DNA from 4 places in the Kineococcus rhizosphaerae genome. Region 1 is predicted to be linked to each of the others. Evidence: riboswitches for the same ligand, from Rfam matches in the RefSeq annotation. Region 1 holds a riboswitch; each other region holds the start of a gene.
What was found. Region 1 has a riboswitch for S-adenosylmethionine ahead of sfnG (dimethylsulfone monooxygenase SfnG). Riboswitches for the same ligand answer to the same signal wherever they lie in the genome.
Positions count from the first base shown of each region.

Region 1 (6,174 bases):
TGACGCCGCCGCGTGCTCCGGTCGGGCGGGTTCAGAACCCGCGCAGCTGCAGCAGCATCCACGGGCTGAAGGGGCTCGGGTCGGCGGCGACCTCGGCGCGCAGCTCGTCGAGCCCGACCCAGCGGACCGCGTCCACCTCGTCGGGGTCGGGGACGAGGTCACCGTCCAGGCGCGCGGAGAACACCGGGCAGATCTCGTTCTCCACGATCCCGTCGTCCATGACGGCCCGGTAGCGGAAGCTCGGCAGGAGCGGCTCGACGCCCGCGACGGGGGCGCCGAGCTCCTGGACGGCGCGGCGGGTCACGGCGTCGGCCGGTTCCTCACCGGGCCCGGGGTGGCCGCAGAACGAGTTCGTCCAGGCCCCGGGCCACGTGCGCTTGACGGCCGCGCGGCGGGTGAGCAGCGTGCGCCCCTCGGCGTCGAAGATCCAGCACGAGAACGCCAGGTGCAGGGGCGTGCTCGTGTGGTGGACGTCGGCCTTGGGCGCGGTCCCGCACGGGGTGCCGTCGTCGGTCAGGAGCACGACCAGCTCGACGCCGGTCTGCGCGGTCGGATCAGCGGGGGCGAGGGTCACCCCCGCACCGTAAGCGGTCTCAGGGGTGATCGCGCACGAGGAACGCCGAGATCCCGTCGGCGATCCCCTGCGCGGCGCGCTGGCGCCACGCGGGGTCGGTGAGCAGCGCCGCCTCGCCGGCGTTGCGCATGTTCCCCGACTCCAGCAGCACCGACGGCGTCCGCGCCAGGTTCAGGCCGGCCAGGTCCGAGCGCCGGGTCAGACCCGGTTCGACGAGGTCACCGAGGTAGGTCGCCCGCGGCAGGCCGGTCGCGGCCCCGAACGCGGCCAGCAGGTCGCGGGCGGCGACGTCGGAGGCGTCCAGGACCGCCGCGTTCCGCCCGTCGGGCGCGAGTCCGGGTTCGATCACGTGGTACCCGGTGGCGGCCGCGGCGGCGCCGTCGGCGTGGATCGAGACGGCCAGCGCGGCGCCCGCGTCGTCGGCCAGCGCCGCCCGGGCGTCGACGCACGGACCGACCCCGGTGTCGTCGGTCCGCGTCATGACGACCGTGGTCCCCCGCGCCCGCAGCAGGTCGGCGACGCGGACGGCGACGTCGAAGGCGTAGGCGTGCTCGGGGTAGCCGTCGTCCGTGGACGTCCCCGTGGTGTTGCAGGGCTTCTCGAACCCCCCGGCGGGCACGAGCGCGCCGATCTGCTCCGGGTGCGTCGCGTTGCCGCCGTTGTGCCCGGGGTCGAGGACGACGACCGGGGCGGGCGGGGCCGGGGTGGCCGCGACGGGGGCCGGGTCGGAGGACGGCGGGGATTGCGCGGGAGCGGGGGCCGAGCACGCGGTGAGCAGACCCGCGAGGAGGACGAGGACCGGGACGCACCGCACGCCCTCAGCCAACCACGGGCGGGCGACGGTCTGCACGACCGCGCCCGCCGCGGGCTCAGGCCGGCACGGGCGTGGTGGCCGCGCGCACGGCCTCGTCGAGCTCGGCCCCCAGCTGCAGGTCCTCGCCCGCCGCCAGCCGCGCCTCGAGCTCGCGCACGCGGGGGATGACGAGTTCGCCGAACGCCTCGACCTCCTCCTTGACGTGCAGGAAGGCCAGCAGCAGCAGGTCCACGCCGACGAGGCGGTAGGCCAGGACCCGGCGGGCGACCTCGTCGGGGGTGCCGACCAGGCCGGTGCGGAAACCGTCGTTGTACTGCACGAGGTCGCGGAACTCGCTGTCGGCCCACATGCCCCTGCCGTCCTTCGTGGAGTTCCCCGCCTCGCGCACGGCGGCCCCGAACCCCTCGACCTTGGTGCGGTCGGCCTTGGCGATGATCTCCTCCAGGACCGCCTCGGCCTCGGCGCGGGTCTCGCGCACGAGTGCGAAACCGTTCAGGCCGAACCGGATCGAGCGGCCGTTCAGCGCGGCCTGCGCCGACACCTCGCGCACCCCGGCGGCGGCCCCGGCCAGGGACTTGCCGTTCATGAAGTACCAGTCGGACACGCGCCCCGCCATGGCCTGCGCCGCGGTGGAGTTCCCGCCCTGGAACAGTTCCGGGGCGACCTTCGGCTGCGGGCGGAACGTGATGTCGGAGGCGCTGAAGAACTCTCCGGACTGGCTGTAGCCGTCCTGGCTCCACACCCCGCGCAGCAGCTCGATGAACTCCTCGGACTGCCGGTACCGGTCGTCGTGCTCGTGCCAGGTGACGCCGAGCTGCGTCGCCTCGTCCTTGAACCAGCCGGAGACGACGTTCAGCGCAAGACGGCCGTTCGTCAGTTCCTGCGCGGTGGCGGCGAACTTCGCGAGCACGCCGGGGTGCCAGAAGAACGGGTGGACGGCCGCGATGACCTTCAGCCGCTCGGTCGCGAGCAGCAGCGCGAGGGAGAACGAGGTCGACTCGTGCTGGGCGTCGGCGCCGTAGGAGGCGAGGTAGCGCACCTGCGTCAGGGCGTACTCGAAACCGACGCGCTCGGCGGCGCGGGCCACCTCGACGTTGTAGGCGGGGTCGTGGCTGGTGCGCTGCTCGATCGTGGAGACGACGAGGCCGCCGGAGACATTGGGGACCCAGTAGGCGAACTTGAGCGGCTCGTGCAGGGACATGACGCGGCACTCCTCCATCGGTCCTGGCGGTAGCACCCCCGTGGGGTTGCTGCGGCGTCGTCGAGCCAGGTCTCTCAGCCGCTCTGGATGGGATCGCCGCAGCGTACCCCGTCCCGGACGGCCACCGCGGCCCCTCTTTTCGGTACTCAGTCTCAACATGTTGCCGCACAACGGTTGTCGAACACCCGAACCGCTTGACGTCCTTCGGGCGGACCTGCCATGGTCAGCCCAGGTCATGAGCGCCAGCGTCAAGCCCCGGCTCGCTGGCCGGCAACCCTGATCCGTCGTGGGGTGCTCCGGGTGAGGACCAGGTCCGTGGGAGCCACGGACAAGGACGAGACCCGGAGACCGGTGTGCCGAAGGCCTGTCGACGCTCGCGCTGAGCGTTCCCTGAACCTCCCCTGAAATCTCCGCAGCCGGGCCGTCGCCCGGTCGCTGCCGCACGCCCGTGCCCCCACCACCCGGACGCCGCCCCGGAGGACGACGTGATCGAACTGCGCCACCTCACCAAGACGTACGGCGACGCGCCGCACGTCACCACCGTGCTCGACCGGCTCGACCTGACCGTCCCCGCCGGCAGCATCACCGCCGTCGTCGGCCCCAGCGGCGCCGGCAAGAGCACCCTCGCCCAGTGCGTGACGCTGCTGACGCGGCCCACCTCCGGGTCGGTCGTCGTCGCCGGTCAGGACCTCACCGGCCTCGGCGAGAGCAGGCTGCGCGAGGCCCGGCGCCGCATCGGGACGATCTTCCAGTCCGACGGCCTGCAGACCCGCCGCACGGCCGCGCAGAACGTGGAACTCCCGCTGCGCTACCTCGGCGTGGTCCCCCGCGACCGCAGGAGGCGGGTCGCCGAACTCCTCGACCGCGTCGGGCTGGCCGGGTTCGCCGACCGCTACCCGCACGAACTGTCCGGGGGGCAGCGCCAACGCGTCGGCATCGCCCGCGCCCTGGCGCTGCGGCCCACCGTCCTGCTCGCGGACGAGGCCACGTCGGGCCTGGACCCGCAGGCCACCGCGTCCATCACCGCCCTGCTGCGGGGCCTGCGCGACGACCTGGGCCTGGCCATCCTGTTCATCACCCACGAGATGGACACCATCGTCGACGTCGCCGACACCGTGGCACGTCTGGACCACGGCCGCATCGTCGAGAACGCCCCCCTGCTGGACGTCCTGCGCGACCCGGGGTCGCCCGTGGGGGCGGCGCTGCTGCCCCGGCGGCCGGTCGCCGCGAGCGCCGGCCTCGTCGTGTGGGAGGTCCACTACCGCGGCGACGACGTGCCGGCCGACTGGCTGACGAGCGCGTCCCGGGAACTGGGCCACGACCTCGCCCTGCTGGGCGCGTCGGTCGGCACCGTCGCGGGGAGCACCGTCGGCCACGCCACCCTCGGCGTGCCGCGGGCCCTCGACGCCGCGGCCCTGCGGGCCGCCTTCACCCGCCGCGGGCTGCACGCGCAGGTCGCGCCCACCGCCCGGGAACTGGACCTCGTGTGATCCCCCTCGCCCTGCCCTCGACGTTCGCGGCCGCCTCGAGCCTCGACACCCCGCTGGACCGGATCCCGGCGCTGATCGCCCCCGCGCTCGTCGACACCCTGCTCATGGTGGGGATCGTCATGGCGGTCGTCGTGCTGCTCGGGGTCCCGATCGGCGTCCTCGTGCACAACCTCGCCCCCGGTGGACTGCTGGAGAACCGCGCCGCGCACACGGTGCTCAGCTGGGTCGTCAGCACCGGCCGGTCGCTGCCGTTCCTCGTCCTCATGGCCGCGCTCGTGCCGTTCACCCGCTTCGTCACCGGGACGAACATCGGGATCCGTGCCGCCGTCGTGCCGATGGTCCTGGCGGGGACCGCGTTCTTCAGCCGCATCGTGGAGAACTCGCTGCGCTCGGTGCCGCCGAACCTCGTGGCGGTCGCCCAGGCGTCGGGCGCCTCCCCGCTGCAGGTCATCACGACCGTGCAGCTGTCCGAGGCGGCGCCGTCGATCATCGGCGGCCTGACCATCAACACGATCGCGATGATCGAGTACTCGGCCATCGCCGGGACCATCGGCGCCGGCGGCATCGGGTACGTCGCGGTCACCTACGGGTACCAGCGCTTCGACCACGCCGTCATGCTCGCCACGATCGTCGTCCTCGTCGCGCTCGTCGCGACCGTCCAGCTCGTGGGTGACGCCGTCGCCCGCGCCGCCGACCCCCGCACCCGCCGCCGTCCGGCGCGCACCCGCACCGCCCCCCGCGACACCGTCCAGGAGAAGACCCTTGTCCACTGAAACCCGCCCGACCCCCACCGACGACCACGGGTTCGAGGTCCGCCGGCGCAGGCTCTGGCCGTTCGTCGCCGGCGGTGCCGTCGTCGTCCTCGGCGTCGCCGCCGCCCTGGTCGTCCCCCGCCTCGGTGGCGAGCAGACCGCGAACACCCGGGCCGGGGCGACGCTGTACGTCGCCACGGCCGAGGGGAACGCCCGCGAGCAGGCGCTCATCGAGTACATCGCGAAGGACGTGGCTCCCGCGCACGGCATCACGGTCGCGTTCAAGGCCCTGGCCGACTCCAACACCATCAACCGCGCCGTCAGCGACGGCGAGGTCGCGGGCACGATCTACCAGCACGAGCTCTGGCTGGGGCAGGTGCTGCAGGCGAACCCGGACTTCCGCGAGGAGGCGGCGACGCCGGTGTTCCGGTGGGGTTTCGGTCTGTGGTCGTCGAAGTGGAAGACGCCGCAGGAGATCCCGGACGGCGGGACGGTCTCGCTCTACTCGGACCCGGCCAACGAGTCGCAGGGCCTGTTCGTCCTGCAGAAGGCCGGGCTCATCACGCTGAAGCCCGGTACCGACGTCGGCTCCGCCACGGTGGACGACATCGCCACGAACCCGAAGGACCTGAAGTTCACGCTGCTCGACTTCGGCGCCCAGTCCCGCGCCCTGCCCGACCTGGACGCGGCCGTCGGGTACACCGAGTACTACCTCGCGGCGAAGATCCCGATCGAGCAGCAGATCTTCGCCCCGACCGCGCCCGACGAGTTCGCCGGCCAGCTGACCATCGGGTCGCGGTGGAAGGACAGCGAGAACGTCGTCAAGCTCGTCGAGACCTTCCAGGACCCCAGGGTGCAGGAGTACCTGGCGACGAACCCCGACGTGAAGGACGTCCTGCTGCCGCTGTCCGCCCACTGACCCCTCAGCCGCGGGCGAGGGCCCCCAGGTCCTCCAGGACCGAGCGTAGGTGGCGGGTGGACTCCTCGGAGTCCACGGTCGGGACGTACTCCAGCCCGACCGGGCCGTCGTACCCGGCCGCGGTCAGCGCCCGGAAGACGCCCGGCCAGTCGATCGTCCCCGTGCCGGGTTCCCCCCGGCCGGGGACGTCGGCGACCTGCACGTACCGCACGAGCGGGCCGGCCTCGGCGAGGACCTGGACGAGGTCCTCGGACATCACGCGGGAGTGGTAGACGTCCACCAGGACCCCGAACTGCGGGGAGCCGACGGTGCGGGCGACGTCGATGGCGTCGGTGGTGCGGTCCAGCAGGGTGCCGGGGTGGTCGACGCGGGTGTTCACGGCCTCCAGGACCAGGACGACCCCCGAACCCTCGATCAGTTCCAG
Region 1 covers NZ_PVZF01000008.1:74,233-80,406, reverse strand. The annotation lists gene CLV37_RS16020 (AAA family ATPase) at 1-3, shown strand, start outside; gene idi (isopentenyl-diphosphate Delta-isomerase) at 32-574, opposite strand; gene CLV37_RS16010 (N-acetylmuramoyl-L-alanine amidase) at 594-1,388, opposite strand; gene sfnG (dimethylsulfone monooxygenase SfnG) at 1,444-2,589, opposite strand; SAM riboswitch class I at 2,601-2,683, opposite strand; SAM riboswitch class IV at 2,821-2,930, shown strand; gene CLV37_RS16000 (methionine ABC transporter ATP-binding protein) at 3,075-4,079, shown strand; gene CLV37_RS15995 (methionine ABC transporter permease) at 4,076-4,852, shown strand; gene CLV37_RS15990 (MetQ/NlpA family ABC transporter substrate-binding protein) at 4,842-5,750, shown strand; gene CLV37_RS15985 (TIM barrel protein) at 5,755-6,174, opposite strand, start outside.

Region 2 (4,466 bases), on a different contig from region 1:
GTGGCGCCGTCCGCCCCACCCGTGACGATCCCGGGTTCACCCGCTGGACCCCGCGAACCGCGCACTGCGAACGGAGACCCCGACATGACCACCGAACTGCTGCCCGCCGTCCCCACCGACCTCACCGGTCCGCTGGCCGAGCTGGCCGGTGAGCTCCCCGGCGCGGTGGACCCGGGTTTCGCCGCCCACGAGGTCACCGACCGCTCCCGGGTCGACGCCCCGCAGGGGGTCCTCGCCGTCGTGCGCCCGGCCGACGTCGCCGGGGTCCAGACCGTCCTGCGCTGGGCGAGCCGGCACCGCGTCCCCGTCGTGCCGCGCGGAGCGGGGACCGGGTTGTCCGGTGGTGCGATCGGGGTGGCCGGCGGGATCGTGCTGTCGACCGAGCGGCTGGACCGCGTCCTGGAGATCGCCCCGGCCGACCAGGTCGCACGCGTCGAACCGGGTGTCCTGGGCGCCGACCTCGACGCCGCCCTGGCGCCGTTGGGTCTGCGCTACGCCCCGGACCCGGCCAGCTGGCGGACCTCCAGCATCGGCGGGAACGTCGCGACGAACGCGGGGGGACTGCGCTGCGCCAAGTACGGCGTGACGCGGGAGTCGGTGCTGGCCCTCGACGTGGTCCTGGCCGACGGGTCGCTCATCTCGACCGGTCACCGGTCCATCAAGGGGGTCACCGGACTCGACCTCGTGGGGCTGTTCACCGGGTCCGAGGGCACGCTGGGTGTCGTCGTGGGCATCACCGTCCGGCTGCGGCCGCGGCCGGTGGACGAGCAGACCGTCGCCACCTGGTTCGACTCCGTCGACGCCGCGGCCGAGGGGCTGCTGGCCCTGACCGCGGGAGCCGCGCGACCGGCTGTCATCGAGCTCCTGGACGGCCCCACCCTGGCGGACATCGACGCCCACTCGGGGACGTCGCTGGCGCAGGGGGGTGGGGCGCTGCTGCTCGTGCAGACCGACGGTCACGGTGCGCGGGCGGAGGCCGACGAGGTCGAGGCGGCACTGCGCGGGGCCGGTGGCCGCCCGCGCCGGCTGCACGGCGAGGACGCCGAGTTCCACTGGGAGCTGCGGCGCAGCGGACGCGGTCCGCTGGAGGACAAGCTCGCCGTGGGCGAGGACGTCGCCGTCCCGCTGTCGCGCATCGGGGAGTTCCACCGCGAGATCACCAGGATCGGTGCCGTGCACGGGGTCTCGGTGCGTGCCGTGGCCCACGCGGGGGACGGGAACTTCCACCCGCTGCTGTTCGCCGACGACGTGGCCGGGGGCGCCGAACGCCTGGAGGCGGCGGCCGACGAGGTCGTGGCGACGGCCCTGCGCCTGGGCGGGACGATCAGCGGCGAGCACGGGATCGGCACCGCGAAGCAGCGCTGGCTGGCCGACGAGCTCACCCCGCAGGTGCGGGCGCTGCAGGCGGGCATCAAGGCCGTGTTCGACCCCCTGGGGCTGCTGAACCCCGGCAAGGCCCTGTGAGGCGGTGAGGGGTCCCCGGGGTTCACCGGGGGATTGACAACCCGATCGCGGTCGGGCGACAGTGTCCGGGCAACCATCAAGAGCGGCTGAGAGACCTGGCTCCGCGACGCCGCAGCAACCCCCCGTGCGAACGGGTGCGGGTGCTTCCGCCAGGAACGATGGAGGATCGATGCAGCACCGCACGCCGTGCGTCCCCGCGCGGCACTTCCACGCCTCCAACCGGCGGGTCGTCGACCTGTGCCGTCGGTGCAGCAGCGCCTGTAGCTGACCGTCCCGCTGCCCCTCCCGTACCGACCCCTCCCGGAGTTCCCGCATGTCCACGACCACCTCCGCCACCGCCGGCGTCCAGCCCGACACGAGCGATCCCAAGTTCGCCGCCTACGCCCACCCCGACCGCGTCGTCAGCACCTCCTGGCTGGCCGAGAACCTCGGGCGGGAGGGTCTCGTCGTCGTCGAGAGCGACGAGGACGTCCTGCTGTACGACACCGGTCACATCCCTGGCGCCGTGAAGGTCGACTGGCACACCGAGCTCAACGACCAGGTGACCCGCGACTACGTCGACGGTGTGCGTTTCGCCGAGCTGCTGTCGCGCAAGGGGATCGGTCGCGACGACACGATCGTCGTGTACGGCGACAAGAACAACTGGTGGGCCGCCTACGCGCTGTGGGTCTTCAGCCTGTTCGGGCACGCCGACGTCCGGCTGCTCGACGGTGGCCGAGCGGCCTGGGTGGCCGAGGGGCGCGAGGTCACGACCGACGTCGTCGAGCGCACCCCGACGCAGTACCCCGTCGTCGAGCGCGACGACGCCTCGATCCGGGCCTTCCTGCCGGACGTGCGCGAGCACCTCGGCGGTCAGCTCATCGACGTCCGGTCGCCGGGGGAGTACAGCGGCCAGCTGACGAACATCCCCGACTACCCGCAGGAGGGGACCGTCCGCGGTGGGCACGTCCCCGGGGCGGCGAACGTCCCGTGGGCCCAGGCCGCGGCCGAGGACGGCCGGTTCAAGGACCGCGCCGCGCTGGAGGCCCTCTACACGACCGGTGGCGCGCAGCTCGACCCGACCCGGCCCACGATCGCCTACTGCCGCATCGGCGAACGCTCCAGCCACACGTGGTTCGTCCTGACCCACCTGCTGGGTCTGCCGGAGGTGCGCAACTACGACGGCAGCTGGACCGAGTGGGGCAACGCCGTCCGCGTGCCGATCGCCCTCGGGACCGAGCCGGGCCGGGTGACCCGGTGACGATCCTGCGCGACGACATCGCCTCCCTCGACGCCGGTCCGCACCTGCTGTCCCGCCGTGCGAAGGACGTCCTGCCCGCCGTGGGGTTCGGCCCCCGCCCGACGAGCACCGTCGAGGGGACCATCGGCCTGCACGGCGGCACCCCCGGCGCGCACACCCTGCCGCTGGCGGGCCTGTCGCGGGCGTTCGCGGACGAACTGGCCGACCCGGCCGCGCCCTCGTTGCGCTACTCCGTCCCGCTGGGCCTGCCGGAGCTGCGGGAGTGGATCGCGACCGACGAGGGGACCGTCCCGCACCGCGTCGCGGTCACCAACGGCGCCCTGCACGGGCTCGCGCTCGTCTTCGACGCGCTGCTGGACCCCCAGGACGTCGTGCTGGTCGAGAACCCCACGTACCCCCTCGTCCTCACCCTCCTGCGGCAACGGCGCGTCGACACCCGGCCCGTGGCCACGGGGCCCGACGGCATCGACCTCGACGACCTCGAGACCCAGCTCCGGGCGGGGCTGCGCCCGAAGCTGCTGTACACGATCCCGGACTTCCAGAACCCGACCGGGACCAGTTCCCCGACGGCGTCGCGGCGCCGGCTGGTCGAGCTCGCCGAGCAGTACGGGTTCCTCGTCCTGTCCGACGACCCGTACCGCAAGCTGCGGTTCGACGGGGACCCCGCCGAGGACCTGGACCTCGCCTCCGGGCAGGTGCTGCACGTCAACACGTTCTCCAAGACCCTGGGGCCAGGGCTGCGGCTCGGGTGGATCGCCGGGCCGGAGTGGCTGATCGGGGCCGTCCTCGACGCCCGGCGCGACTCCGATCAGCACACCTCGCTCGTCGTGCAGCGCGGCGTCCACCGGTTCCTCGCCGCTCCCGGTGCCCTCAGTGACGCGTTGCGGCACAGCCGCTCGGTGCTGCGCGAACGGCACGACGCGCTCATCGCCGCGGTGGGTGAGGAACTGGGCGGAGTCCTCGAGGTCCCCGCCGCCGACGGTGGCATCTTCGTCTGGGGTCGGGTCCTGGACCCGGCGATCGACCTGGAGAAGGCGCTCGAGGCCGCCCGGCAGAACGCGGTCGACTTCCCGCTCGGCCGGTACTTCAGCCCCGTCGGACCGCACGAGTTCGGCGACCGCTTCCGGTGGGGCTTCTCCGACCTCACGCCGGAGCAGTTGCGCGAGGCCGTCCACCGCGTGGCGGTCGCCTTCGCGTCCCCGCTCGCGCGCCGGTGACCGTCCAGCCGCTGCCCGTGGTCACCTGGGTGGCCACGGGCTGGGACGACCCCCGGGTCGTCCGGCTGCGCCATCTCATGGACGCCGAGGTCGGACCGCGCTACGCCCGTCCCGACGGTGGTCCGCGGTACCACCCGCCCGGTCCGTCCGCGTCGGAGGTCGCCGTCACGTGGCTGGCGCTGGGCGGGGACGAACCCGCGGCGACGGCGAGCCTGCGCCGGCTCGCCGTCGACGGGGAGCCGGTGCGCTGGGAGGTCAAACGCGTCTTCGTCGACCCCGCCCACCGGCGGCGGGGGCTGGCGGCCGAGGCGTTGCGCCGCGTCGAGCAGTCCGCCCGCGACCTCGGGGTGAGCCGGCTCGTGCTGCAGACGGGGAACCTCCAGCCCGAGGCCGTGGCGTTGTACGAGCGTGCGGGCTGGGAACCCGTCCCCGTGTACCCGCCGTACGACGCGGTCGTCCACAGCCGTTGCTACGGGCGCGACCTGTAGCACCAGGGTTCCCGGCAACCGTTGTGGTGGAACCGGGTTCGGCAATTGACAAACCCC
Region 2 covers NZ_PVZF01000014.1:13,004-17,469, reverse strand. The annotation lists gene CLV37_RS22235 (FAD-binding oxidoreductase) at 85-1,464, shown strand; SAM riboswitch class I at 1,535-1,629, shown strand; gene CLV37_RS22230 (sulfurtransferase) at 1,778-2,704, shown strand; gene CLV37_RS22225 (aminotransferase-like domain-containing protein) at 2,701-3,921, shown strand; gene CLV37_RS22220 (GNAT family N-acetyltransferase) at 3,918-4,409, shown strand.
Region 2: linked by a shared signal. The riboswitch ahead of CLV37_RS22230 (sulfurtransferase) and the one ahead of sfnG (dimethylsulfone monooxygenase SfnG) in region 1 are both predicted to bind S-adenosylmethionine.

Region 3 (6,174 bases), on a different contig from region 1:
GTTCTCCCGCTTCGGCCTGCCGCTGCACTTCACCGAGAACACCCTGGTCTCCGGGGACCTCATGCCCGCCACGGTCGGCGACCTCAACGACCACCAGGTCGAGCACTGGCCCTCCACCGACGAGGGGGAGCAGCGGCAGGCCGACGAGGTCGTGCGCCACCTGCGGACCCTCGTCGAGCACCCCGCGGTGTGGGCCTTCAACTACTGGGGCCTGACCGACGCCACCACCTGGCTGGGCGCACCGGTCGGCCTGGTGCGCGCCGACGGCACCCGCAAACCGGCCTACGGCGCGATGCACGACCTGGTGAAGGGGCAGTGGTGGCTGGCCCCCACCACCGTGCGGACCGACCGGGACGGGCGGGTCGCCGTGCGGGGGTTCCGCGGGGGGTACGAGGTGTCCGTCGCCGGCGAGACCACCGGGTTCCGCCTCGACGGGTCGCAGGACGCCGCCGAGGTGCGGGTGGGGGGCGCGGACCGGTGAACCGGCGCGCGACCCGCGACGTCCACGGGTTCAACTACGCCGGGTCCTGGGGCACGTCCGGCCTGGACCTGTGGCAGCACCACGACCACGGTCTGATGGCCGTCGAGGTCGCCCGCGGCAAGAAGGCCTTCCCCGGGTGGAACACGGCCCGCTGGTGGCTGTCGCACGAGGCCTTCCAGCGCGACCCGGAGCGCTTCCTGGCGAACCTCGACGCCGGGCTGGGGTTGTTCGCCGCGCACGACGTCGCCGTGGTCCCCGTGCTGTTCAACCGCTGGCGGGACCCGGTGTGCGACTTCGGCGGGGTCCCGCTGGACCACCTGCTCCCGCACGCCAGCGCCTGGACCCGCACCGACGACCTGTTCGCCGACCCCGCGGTGGACGGCCCGGACGTCGCCCCCGTGCAACGGATCTTCCGGCGCTACCTCGTCGACGTCGTCACCGCCCACGCCGACGACGAGCGGGTCTGGGCGTGGGACCTGTGCAACGAACCCCTCATGGGCGCCTACGTCCACGACGAGGACAGCCCCCTGCGGGCCGCCGAGCTGCGCTGGCTGCGGTGGTGCCGGGGCGTGGTCCTGGCCGCCGGGGCCCGCCAGCCGCTCACGGTCGGCAACTACGCCGACGTGGCCGCCCTGCGGGCCACCGAACCGGTCAGCGACGTCCTGGGGTTCCACCCCTACTGGATGTGGCAGGGCATCGGCCCGGAGACGAACGTGCACACCCGCGAGGGGTTCGAGGCCTACCTCGACGAGTGCGTCGCCTTCGCGCGCTCGGTCGGCAAGGACCTGTACGCCAGCGAGACCGTCTGGGGCGCCCGCGACGACGCCAAGCACGTGGAGGTGATGCGCTACACCCTGTCCCGGCTGCGGGAGCGGGGGATCGGGTACACCGTCCACGCCCTGCACCACAGCGGTGTCGCCGACCTGCACCGCGACAGCCACGGGCCCGTCGGGCACCCGGAGTGGCTGCACTTCCTCGACGCCGACGGCAGCGTGCGCCCGGGCCACGAGGCGTTCGACGAGTTCGCCCCCGGCTGAGGGGGTGCCGCCCGCCCGGCTACGGTGCCCGGGTGCTGATCCGTGAGTGCACCGACGCCGACTGGCTCTCGATCTGGCCCTTCTTCGACGAGATCGTCGCCGACGGCGAGACGTACGCGCTGCCGCAGGGGCTGACGTCGCAGCGGGCGCGCGACCTGTGGGTGCAGGGCCCGCCGTGGGGCACCTTCGTGGCCGTGGACGGCGAGGGGGCGGACGCGGAGCAGGTGCTGGGCACGGCGAAGTGCGGCCCGAACCGACCCGGCGGCGGGTCCCACGTCGCCACCGCGAGCTTCATGGTCTCCCCGGCGGCCCGGGGTCGCGGCGTCGGCCGCGCGCTCGGCGAGCACGTCCTCGGCTGGGCCCGCGAGCGGGGGTTCCTCGCGATGCAGTTCAACGCCGTCGTGGAGACGAACACGGCCGCCGTCGCGCTGTGGCGCTCGCTGGGCTTCGGGATCGTCGGCACCGTCCCGCAGGCCTTCGACCACCCCGAGCACGGCCACGTCGGTCTGCACGTGATGCACCGCTTCCTCTGACGACCACCCACCCCGCGCGAGGCGCACCTCGCGCCCCCGCCGGCGGCGTGTCGCGGCGCGAGGTGTGCCTCGCGCCCCGGTGAGCGCGGTCGGCGCCCGGACGGGCCGCCCCATGCCCTAGGGTGGGCGGACCATCCAGAGCGGCCGAGAGACCTGGCTCGTCGACGCCGCAGCAACCCCTCGAGGGGTGCTCATGCCAGGACCGATGGGAGGAACAGTGGCCTACGCCGGCGACCTCACCCCGCGTGAGGCCTTCGAGCTCGTCCGGGACGACCCGGACGCCGTCCTGGTCGACGTCCGCACCGACGCCGAGTGGCGCTTCGTGGGCACCCCGACCGGCCTGGGCACCGAGCCCGTGTTCGCGTCCTGGCTCCCCGTGGACCCCGAGCGCTTCCTCACCGAGCTGTCCGCGGCGGGGATCGCGCCCGGGAGCGGGCGCAAGGTCGTGTTCCTGTGCCGCTCCGGACAGCGCTCCGTCGCGGCCGCCGAGACCGCCACGGCGGCCGGGATCACCCCCAGCTACAACGTCCTCGAGGGGTTCGAAGGACCCCTCGACGCCGACGGGCACCGCGGTGCGGTGGGCTGGCGGGCCGCGGGACTGCCCTGGAGGCAGTCGTGAGCGACGCGCGGTGCGGCGCCGCCTGGACCGAGGAGACGCGCCGACGGAGTCGCTGCGTGGATCCGCGGGAAGGCGGCGGCACGGGCACCGCGGCGGAGCGAACGGGGGAGACGTCGTGAGCGACACGCACGCCTGGCGGCCCGACACCACCGCCGTCCGCGGCGGCCTGGCCCGCTCGCAGTTCGAGGAGACCGCGGAGGCGATGTACCTGACGTCGGGGTACGTCTACGAGACCGCCGCCGACGCCGAGGCCGCGTTCAGCGGGGACGTCGACCGCTACGTCTACTCCCGCTACGGCAACCCCACGGTGTCGGTCTTCACCGAGCGGCTGCGGCAGATCGAGGGCGCCGAGGCCTGCTACGGCCTGGCCAGCGGCATGTCCGCGGTGTTCTACGCCTTGGCCGCGCTGCTGGGTGCCGGGGACCGCGTCGTCGCCGCCCGCAGCCTGTTCGGGTCGTGCTTCGTGATCCTCGACGAGATCCTCCCGCGCTGGGGCGTCGAGACGGTCTTCGTCGACGGCGAGGACCTGCAGCAGTGGGAGCAGGCCCTGGCGACGCCGGCCCAGGCGGTGTTCTTCGAGACCCCGGCGAACCCCATGCAGACGCTCGTGGACATCGCCGCGGTCACCGAGCTCGCGCACGCGGCGGGGGCGACGGTCGTCGTCGACAACGCCTTCGCCTCCCCGGTGGGGCAGCACCCGCTGCAGTTCGGCGCGGACGTCGTCGTGTACTCGGCGACCAAGCACATCGACGGCCAGGGCCGGGTCATGGGCGGTGCCGTCCTGGGCACCGAGGAGTTCATCGCCGGACGTTTCCGCGAACTCACCCGGCACACCGGCCCGACCTTGAGCCCGTTCAACGCCTGGACGCTGGCCAAGGGACTGGAGACCCTGAGCCTGCGGGTGCGGCACTCGGCGGCCACCGCGCTGCGGCTCGCCGAGCACCTCGAGCAGCAGCCGGGGATCCGCTGGGTCCGCTACCCGCTGCTGCCCAGCCACCCGCAGTTCGACCTGGCGAAGCGTCAGATGGACCTCGGCGGGACCATCCTCACGTTCGAGCTCGACGCCCCCTCCGGCCGCGGCAAGGAGCGCGCGTTCGAGGTGCTCGACGCGCTGCGGATCGTCGACATCTCCAACAACCTCGGCGACGCCAAGTCGCTGGCCACCCACCCGGCCACCACGACGCACCGGCGGCTGGGTGCCGAGGGTCGTGCCGCCATCGGCCTGACCGACGGCGTGCTGCGGTTGTCGGTGGGTCTGGAGGACCCCGACGACCTGCTGGAAGACCTCACCCGCGCCCTCTCCTGAACACCCCGATCGGAGCAACTCCCTTGTCCAGCCAGCAGATCCCCGTCTCGCACGCCGGCTCCCTGCCGCGCACGCCCGAACTCATCGCGGCCAACGAGGCGCGCACGTTCGCCGAGGACGGTTTCACCCTCGACCGCAGCCCCGAGTTCGACGCGCTGCTCACCGGTGCCGTCGTCGACCTCGTCCAGCGCCAGAAGGACCTCGGCGTGACGATCGTGGGGGATGGCGAGTACGGCAAGGCCATGTCGAGCGCCGTCGACTACGGCGCCTGGTGGGGGTACGTGTTCCAGCGCGTCAGCGGTCTCGCGCTGACGGGCGAGGACATCTTCAGCCAGCCGAACGTGCTGTCCGAACCGGGTCACGTGCGCCTGACGAGCTTCCCGAACCGCCGCGACTGGACGATCTTCAAGGACGCCTACACGGACCCGACGTCGGGGATCTCGACGGGGAAGAACGCCACGCCGTTCCCCGCGACGACCGGTGCCCTGCAGTACACCGGGCACGAGGCCATCGCCTCCGACATCGCCAACCTCAAGGCCGGCCTGGCGGCCGCGGGCCTCGAGCAGGGGTTCATCACCTCCCTGTCCCCGGGCAGCGGCGCGCGCATCGCCAACCGGCACTACGCCACCGAGGAGGAGCACATCTGGGCGTGGGCCGAGGTGATGCGCGAGGAGTACAAGGCGGTCACCGACGCCGGCCTGATCGTGCAGATCGACGACCCGTCGATCGCGGAGAACTGGGACCAGATCACGCCCGAACCCTCCGTGGAGGACTACCAGGCGTTCACCCGCATCCGCGTCGAGGCCCTCAACCACGCCCTGCGCGGGTTGCCGACCGAGCAGGTCCGCTTCCACCTGTGCTGGGGCAGCTGGCACGGCCCGCACACCACCGACGTCGAGTTCAAGCACATCGTCGACCTCATGCTCGAGATCGACGCCGGGTCGTACTCGTTCGAGGCCGCGAACGTGCGCCACGAGCACGAGTGGAAGGTGTGGCGGGACGTGCGGCTGCCCGAGGGCAAGAAGATCGTCCCGGGCATCGTGAGCCACGCCACGAACGTCGTCGAGCACCCCGAGCTGGTCGCCGACCGCATCGAGCGGTTCGCCTCCGTCGTCGGCGCCGAGAACGTCGTGGCCTCCACCGACTGCGGTCTGGGCGGCCGCATCCACCCGCAGATCGCGGTGGCCAAGCTCGCCGCGCTCGGTGAGGGCGCGCGCCTGGCGGGTTCCCGGCTGTTCGGGTGAGCTGATGTCCGCGGGGGAGGCGGCGTGGGCGCTGTGGCAGGACTCGCCCTGGGGCCGGTTGCGGTACCACGTCGTCGCCCGGTTGCTGCGGTCCTGGACGGCCGATCTCGGCGACGGGCTGCGGGTGTTGGACGCCGGTGGGGGCGACGGGCGCGACGCCCTGCCGTTCGCCCTCGCCGGGCACGAGGTGACGATCCTCGACCGGTCGCCGGAGATGCTCGCCCTCGCGCGGGCCGCCGCGGCGGCCGCCGGGGTCGCCGAGCGGGTCCGCACGGTCAGCGCCGACCTCGAGGACCTCACCGCCCTGGCCGCGCTCACCCGGCACCGCGAGGGTGGTTCGGGCTCCTTCGACGTCGTGTTCTGCCACGACGTGCTGCAGCACCGCAGTTCCCACCAGCAGGTGCGGGCCGACGTCGCGACCCTGGTGTCCTCGGTGCGCCCCGGGGGCCTGGTCTCCCTGCTCGCGCCGAACCCGCCCGCCGACGTCGTCGCGACCGTGCTGCACGAGGGGCCCGCGGCGGCGTGGGTGACGCTGGACGCCGACCGGGCCGCCGACCCGGCGACCGGTCACACGGCGCTGCGGTTGTCGCCGGAGTTCGTCGCCGACGCCCTCGCCGAGGCCGGGTGCGACGTCGTCGGCCGGGCCGGGGTGCTCGCCGTGACGGCGCTGCTGGAACTGCTGGGCGACGGCGGCCGCGTCGACGACCGGGTGGCGGCGGACCTGGAGGAGCTGGAGGTCGAGCTCAGCGCGCGGGTTCCGTTCGCCGGGACGGCGCGGTACTGGCTGCTCGCGGGGCGACGACGCTGACGGGCGTGCCGGGGTCGGTTCCGCCGGTGCCGGCGACCCGCAGCAGTTCCTGAGCCACCCGGTCGTTCAGCCGGAAGAACCCCGCGTCGAGGTTCGGCCGGGCGAACGCCGCCGCCCACCCGCCACCGGCCACCCACGGGCCCAGG
Region 3 covers NZ_PVZF01000002.1:133,612-139,785, forward strand. The annotation lists gene CLV37_RS04880 (endo-1,4-beta-xylanase) at 1-481, shown strand, start outside; gene CLV37_RS04885 (glycoside hydrolase 5 family protein) at 478-1,518, shown strand; gene CLV37_RS04890 (GNAT family N-acetyltransferase) at 1,551-2,051, shown strand; SAM riboswitch class I at 2,180-2,263, shown strand; gene CLV37_RS04895 (rhodanese-like domain-containing protein) at 2,269-2,670, shown strand; gene CLV37_RS04900 (O-succinylhomoserine sulfhydrylase) at 2,786-3,976, shown strand; gene CLV37_RS04905 (cobalamin-independent methionine synthase II family protein) at 4,000-5,220, shown strand; gene CLV37_RS04910 (class I SAM-dependent methyltransferase) at 5,225-6,028, shown strand; gene CLV37_RS04915 (FAD/NAD(P)-binding protein) at 5,964-6,174, opposite strand, start outside.
Region 3: linked by a shared signal. The riboswitch ahead of CLV37_RS04895 (rhodanese-like domain-containing protein) and the one ahead of sfnG (dimethylsulfone monooxygenase SfnG) in region 1 are both predicted to bind S-adenosylmethionine.

Region 4 (6,174 bases), on a different contig from region 1:
CACGCAGCTGGCCCAGACCGCCGAACGCGGGTTGTTCGACGCGTTCTTCCTCGGCGAGGGCCTGCGGCTGCGCGAGCAGCGCGGCAAGATCCACGACCTCGACGTCGTGGGCCGTCCCGACGCCCTGACCGAGCTGGCGACGCTCGCGGGGCTCACCTCGAAGATCGGTCTGGTCGCCACCCAGAACACGACGTACAACGACCCGGCCGACCTCGCCCGCCGTCTCGCCTCGCTGGACGTGCTGTCCGGCGGCCGCGCCGCGTGGAACGTCGTGACGACCGACAACGCGTGGACGGGCGCGAACTTCCGCCGCGGTGGGTACCTCGACCACGCGGACCGGTACGAACGCGCCGAACGCTTCGTGAACCTGGCCAAGCGCGTGTGGGACAGCTGGAACGGCGACGGTTTCGACGCGGTCGCCTCCGACGACCGGTTCTTCGACGTCGAGTTCACCCCGACCGTGCCGCGCAGCGCGCAGCAGCACCCCGTCCTGTTCCAGGCCGGAGACTCCCCCGCGGGCCGCGACTTCGCCACCCGCACCGCGGACGTGATCTTCTCCCGGCACGGCACCGACCACGCCGACGCGCTCGCCTTCGCCGACGACATCCGGCGCCGGACCGTCGCGGCCGGCCGCCCCGAGGGGGACGTGCTCATCCTGCCGGGGACGCAGATCGTCGTGGCCGACACCGAGGCCGAGGTCGAGGAGAAGGCCCGCTGGGTCCTCGAGCAGCAGGTCACCCCCGCCACCGCGCTGTCCCTCGTGGGCCAGGTGTGGGGCGAGGACCTGTCCGGCTACGACCCCGACGGTCCGCTGCCGGCGCACGACCCGGTCATCGAGGACATCGACGGGACGCGCGGGGCCCACCGCGCGGGCGCGAACGCGCGGAGCCTGGCGCAGCAGTGGCGGGCGGTCGCCGAGGAGAACAAGTTCTCGCTGCGCGAACTGGTCCTGCACCACTCCTCCGAGCGCGGTTTCGCGGGGACCGCCTCGCAGCTGGCCGACGAACTCACCTTCTGGGTGCGTTCGGGCGCCAGCAACGGTTTCAACATCACGCCGTACCTGGTCCCGAGCGGGCTGGACGACATCGTCGACCAGCTCGTCCCGGCGCTGCAAGACCGCGGCGCCTACCCGATCGAGTACGTCGGGGACACCCTGCGCGAGCACCTCGGCCTGCGGGCGCCCCTCACCCGCCGCTGACCGCGTTACCGGCTGCTCCCCCGCGCCGAAGGCACACCTCGCGCCCTGATCACCAGCAGTTCAGGGCGCGAGGTGTGCCTTCGGCGGGATTCGGGGGCGGTGGGCGTCAGGGGCGGTGCGAGGTCTCGGTGCGCAGGAGCGCGCCGAGGTACGCCGCGATCTCCCCGGGACCCGACCGCGGCGCGACGGCCTCGACGGCGGGGTTGTAGTTCGTGTTCGTGTTGACGTCGTACGTCACCGTGCGCCCGTCGGCGGTCTCCAGGAACTCGATCCCGGCGATCTCGATGCCGGCCCCGCGCAGCAGGTCCTCGTACCGCTTCACGAGCGGGGTGTCCGCGGTGATCTCCTCGCGCAGCGAGAACAACCCTTGCGGCGAGTCGACGACGCACGCCTCGAGCGTCTGCCCGGAGGTCGGGACCTCGCAGGCGTCGGCGGGGCACAGTTCGAAGCTCCCCGCGGAGGTGTCGACGCGCACCGCGTAGACGAAGCGGCCCCCGACGAACTCGGCGCGCGTGATGAACGGCTGGGCCGAGCGCAGGTACTCCTGCAGCAGGGTGATCCCGTCGGCCGGTTCCTCGAAGTCCGGCGAGGCGACGTACGCGTCGAACTCGTCGTGCGTGTCGAAGCGCCGGACGCCCAGGCCCTTGCCACCCTGGTTGTGCTTGGTGATGAACGGCGCCTCGAGCTCACGGGCACGCGTCGACAGGTCGTCGCGGCCGAACACGGCGAGCGTGCGGGGGACGTCGAACCCGTTGCGGCGCAGCAGGGCGTGCTGCGCAACCTTGCTCACTTCGAGCTCCACCACACGGGACCCACCCACGACACGCCGCCCCCACCCCTCCAGCCAGGCGACCACGGCGCGCGTGTACTCCTTGGTGCGGGCGTTGCCCCGGGTGTGCGCGGACGCGCTCAGGCGCGACCAGTAGACGCCCGGGGCCGGTTCAGCGTCCAGGTCGAGGGAACCGTCGGTGAGCAGCACCTCCTGGAACGGGACGCCGGCGGCGCGCAGGGCCGCCTCGAAGGGCGGGAACCACTCCGGGTTCTCGTGGACGACGTGCACGCGGGGTTCGGCGTCGGCGGCGAAGCTCCACCGACGGGTGTCCTCGACGACGGTCATGCGGTTCCTCCGGGGGTTCGGGAGCTCTCGGTCCAGGGTGCCACCCCGGCCAGGGAACCACCTCCCGCGGTGGGTCCGCCCGACAGCCGGCATGGAAGCGCTTCACCACCCGGGACGGTCCGTGCGGGCGGTCCGGCGCTTGGAGAAACCCGCTCCGGTGGGATAGTTTCGAACCGTCCATCCAGAGCGACCGAGAGACCTGGCTCGTCGACGTCGCAGCAACCCCCCGACCCGTCGGGCGAGGGTGCTTCCGCCAGGACCGATGGGAGTCGCGAGATGAGTGCCCGCACCGCACCCGGGAGCCTGCTGGTCCGCCGGCGCCACGTCGACCTGGGTCGTCTGAGCTCGGCGGTCTGTGCGGGGGTCTGACCCCCGTCCGTCGCGGCCCCGCCCGCGGACGTCCCCTGCGCCGGTGTCGGCGCGGACCTCCGGAGCACCCCCTTGTCACGCACTCCCCCGTCCCCATCACCGTCCCGTTCCCTCGGCGTCGTCGGTGCCGGTCCGCGGACCCTCGTCCTCCTGCAGCGTCTCGGCGCCCAGCACGCCGCGGCCGACGACGGGTCCGTCCTCGACGTCCACGTGGTGGACCCGTACGACTCCGGCGCCGGCCGGGTGTGGCGCCAGGCCCAGGACCCGTTGCTGTGGATGAACTCGCGGGCCGCGGACATCAGCGTCCTGCCCGACGAGTCCGTCACCGGCCTGGCCGAACCCGTGCTGCGCGGCCCGTCGCTGGCCGGGTGGGTCCACGAGAACCGCGCCGACCTCGTGCACGACGCGGCCGCCGCCGGTGACGACCTGCTGCGCGAGGAGGTGCTGCGCCACGAACCCGGGTCCTTCACCTCGCGCCGCCTCGCCAGCGGGTACTTCGCCGACGCGTGGGCCCGCACGCTGGCCGGGCTGCCCGCGGGGGTGCGGGTCCACCGGCACGCCCGGACCGTCCTGGACCTGACCGACGACCCCCGCGACGGCCGTCAGGTGCTGCACCTGGCCGGGCAGGAGGAGACCCTGACGGTCGACGCGGTGCTGCTCGTCCAGGGGCACCTCGACGTCCGGCCCGGTCCCCGCGAACGGCGCATCGCGACGTTCGCCCGCACCCACGGCCTGGCCTACGTGCGCCCGGGCTACACCGGCGACCAGGACCTCGACGTCCTGCGCCCGGGCTCGGACGTCGTCGTGGTCGGCATGGGCCTGGCCTTCGTCGACCTCGTGGTGCGCCTGACCGAGGGCCGCGGCGGGCGGTTCACGGAACGCCCGGACGGCTCCCTGGACTACCACCCCAGCGGCCGGGAACCGCGGCTGCACGTCGGCTCGCGACGCGGCGTCCCGTACCGCTCGAAGATCGGTTACGAGACCCCGAAGGACCTCGGGCTGCCGCGCCACTACTCGGCGCAGACCGTCGCGGACCTGCACGGGGACGCCCCGCTGGACCTGCGGGCGGACCTGTGGCCGCTGATCGTCAAGGAACTGGCCGGGGCCCACTACCGCGAGCTGTTCCGCAGCCACCCCGGACGCACCGCGCTGGCCGCGGCCGAGTTCGACGCCCGGTTCTCCCGCGCGGCCTGGGGCTCGGCCGAGGTCGACGACCTCGTCGAACGCTCCGTCCCCGACCCCGCCGACCGCTTCGACGCCGCCGAGCTGGACCGGCCGCTGGACGGGTGGTGGGGGACGTCCGGGGACGAGGTCCACGAGCGCGTCCTGCAGCACCTCGAGGACGACCGGACCCGGCGGGCCGATGCGCGCCACTCCCCCGACGCCGCGGTCGTCGCGGCCCTGCTGTCCGCCTACGTCGTGACCGCCGGTCTGCACGCCGCCGGGCGGCTCAACGCCCGGTCCTCGGCCCTGGACGTCGACGGCTGGTGGCACGGGTTCTTCAGCTACGTCGCCAGCGGGCCGCCGCCGCAGCGGTTGCGGCAGCTGTCCGCCCTGGCCCGCGCCGGACTGCTGCGGTTCCTCGGGGCCGGGCTGAACGTCGTCGCCGACCCCGGGGCGGGCTCGTTCACCGCCAGCTCGGACAGCGGGCCCCACGAGGTGCGGGCGCAGGGCCTCGTCGAGGCGCGGTTGCCCGTCCCGGACCTGGAGCGCACCTCTGACGTGCTGCTGACGCGGCTGCGCGAACGCGGCGACGTGCGGGCCCACCAGGTCCTCGACGGTGAGACCCGGCTGTCGAACGGCCGGCTCGTCGTGGACGGCCGGGGCCGGCTGGTCCGCGACGACGGGTCCCCGCACCCGCGCCGCTTCGCCACGGGGGCCTGGGTCTCGGGCGAGGGCGCCGCCGCGGCGTTCGCCCGGCCGGGCACGAACGCCGAGCTCTTCCGGCGGGCCGACCGGCTCGCCGCGGACCTGCTGCGGGCCGGGACCTCTGCGCCCCCCACGCCCCGCTCCGTGCCCACCGCCCTGTCCGAACTCCCAGGAGACCGTCGATGAGCGAGACGACTCGCACCGGCACCGCCCCCAGCCGCTCGCTGGCGACCGAGGAACCCGCGGGGGCTGTCAAGGTCCTGCCCGCACGCCACCCGTGGCGGTGGGTCGCGACGGCGGTCGTCGCGGTGGTCGCGGCGATGGCCGTCAACGCCCTCGTGACGAACCCCGCGTGGGAGTGGCCCACGGTCGGTGAGTTCCTGTTCTCCGCCACGATCCTGGAATCGATGTGGCTGACCGTGAAGCTGACCATCGTCGGCACGGCCATCGGTCTCGTGCTGGGCACGGTGCTGGCGCTCATGCGGATGTCGAAGAACCCCCTGCTGCAGGGTGTCAGCTTCGCCTACATCAGCGTCTTCCGCTCGGTCCCGCTGATCCTGCAGCTCCTGTTCTGGTTCAACCTGGCGATCCTCTACAAGAACATCGGGTTCGGGGTCCCCTTCGGGCCGCAGTTCTGGACCTTCTCGACCCAGAACCTCATCGCTCCGCTCACCGCCGCGTTCCTCGGCCTGGGCCTGCACCAGGCCGCCTACTTCGCGGAGATCGTCCGTTCCGGGTTCCTGGCGATCGACCCGGGTCAGCGCGAGGCGGCGGCCGCGCTGGGGATCCCCCAGTTCCGGCAGTTCTGGCGCATCCAGCTCCCGCAGGCCCTGCGGATCATCGTCCCCACCACCGGCAACGAGATCATCGGTCTGCTCAAGGGCACGTCGGTCGTCTACATCATGGCGCTGCCCGAGCTCTTCTACCAGGTGCAGGTCGTGTACAACCGCACCGGCCGGGTCATCCCGTTGCTCCTCGTGGCCGCGATCTGGTACTTCGTCCTCACCACCGTGCTGTCCATCGCGCAGTGGTTCGTCGAGCGCTACTACGGCCGCGGCAGCGACCGGAACCAGACCGAGCTCCCGCTGCTGAAGCTCGTCCGCACCGTGCGGGCCGCCCGCACCCGTCGCCCGGGGGTCTCCCGATGAGCACGCCGACCCTGAACCGTCCGGCGTCCGGTACCGTCGTCAGGCTCGAGGGCGTCCACAAGCGCTTCGGCGCGCTCGAGGTCCTGCGCGGCGTCGACCTGTCGGTGGCCGCCGGCACCGTCACCGTCGTGCTCGGCGCCTCCGGCTCGGGCAAGTCCACGCTGCTGCGCACCATCAACCACCTCGAGAAGGTCGACGCGGGCGTCGTCGAGGTCAACGGTGAGCTCATCGGCTACAAGCGCGCCGGAAACCACCTGCGCGAGCTGCACGAGCGCGAGGTGCTGCGCCAGCGGTCGAACATCGGGTTCGTCTTCCAGCACTTCAACCTGTTCCCGCACCTGACGGTCCTGGAGAACGTCGTCGAGGCCCCCGTCTCGGCGCAGCGGCGCAAGCGGTCCGAGGTCGAGGCCGAGGCGCGCGCACTGCTCGAGCGCGTGGGCCTGGCCGACAAGTCCGGCGAGTACCCGCGCCGC
Region 4 covers NZ_PVZF01000014.1:2,852-9,025, forward strand. The annotation lists gene CLV37_RS22180 (NtaA/DmoA family FMN-dependent monooxygenase) at 1-1,198, shown strand, start outside; gene CLV37_RS22185 (ATP-grasp domain-containing protein) at 1,305-2,315, opposite strand; SAM riboswitch class I at 2,490-2,584, shown strand; gene CLV37_RS22190 (FAD/NAD(P)-binding protein) at 2,757-4,739, shown strand; gene CLV37_RS22195 (amino acid ABC transporter permease) at 4,736-5,701, shown strand; gene CLV37_RS22200 (amino acid ABC transporter ATP-binding protein) at 5,698-6,174, shown strand, end outside.
Region 4: linked by a shared signal. The riboswitch ahead of CLV37_RS22190 (FAD/NAD(P)-binding protein) and the one ahead of sfnG (dimethylsulfone monooxygenase SfnG) in region 1 are both predicted to bind S-adenosylmethionine.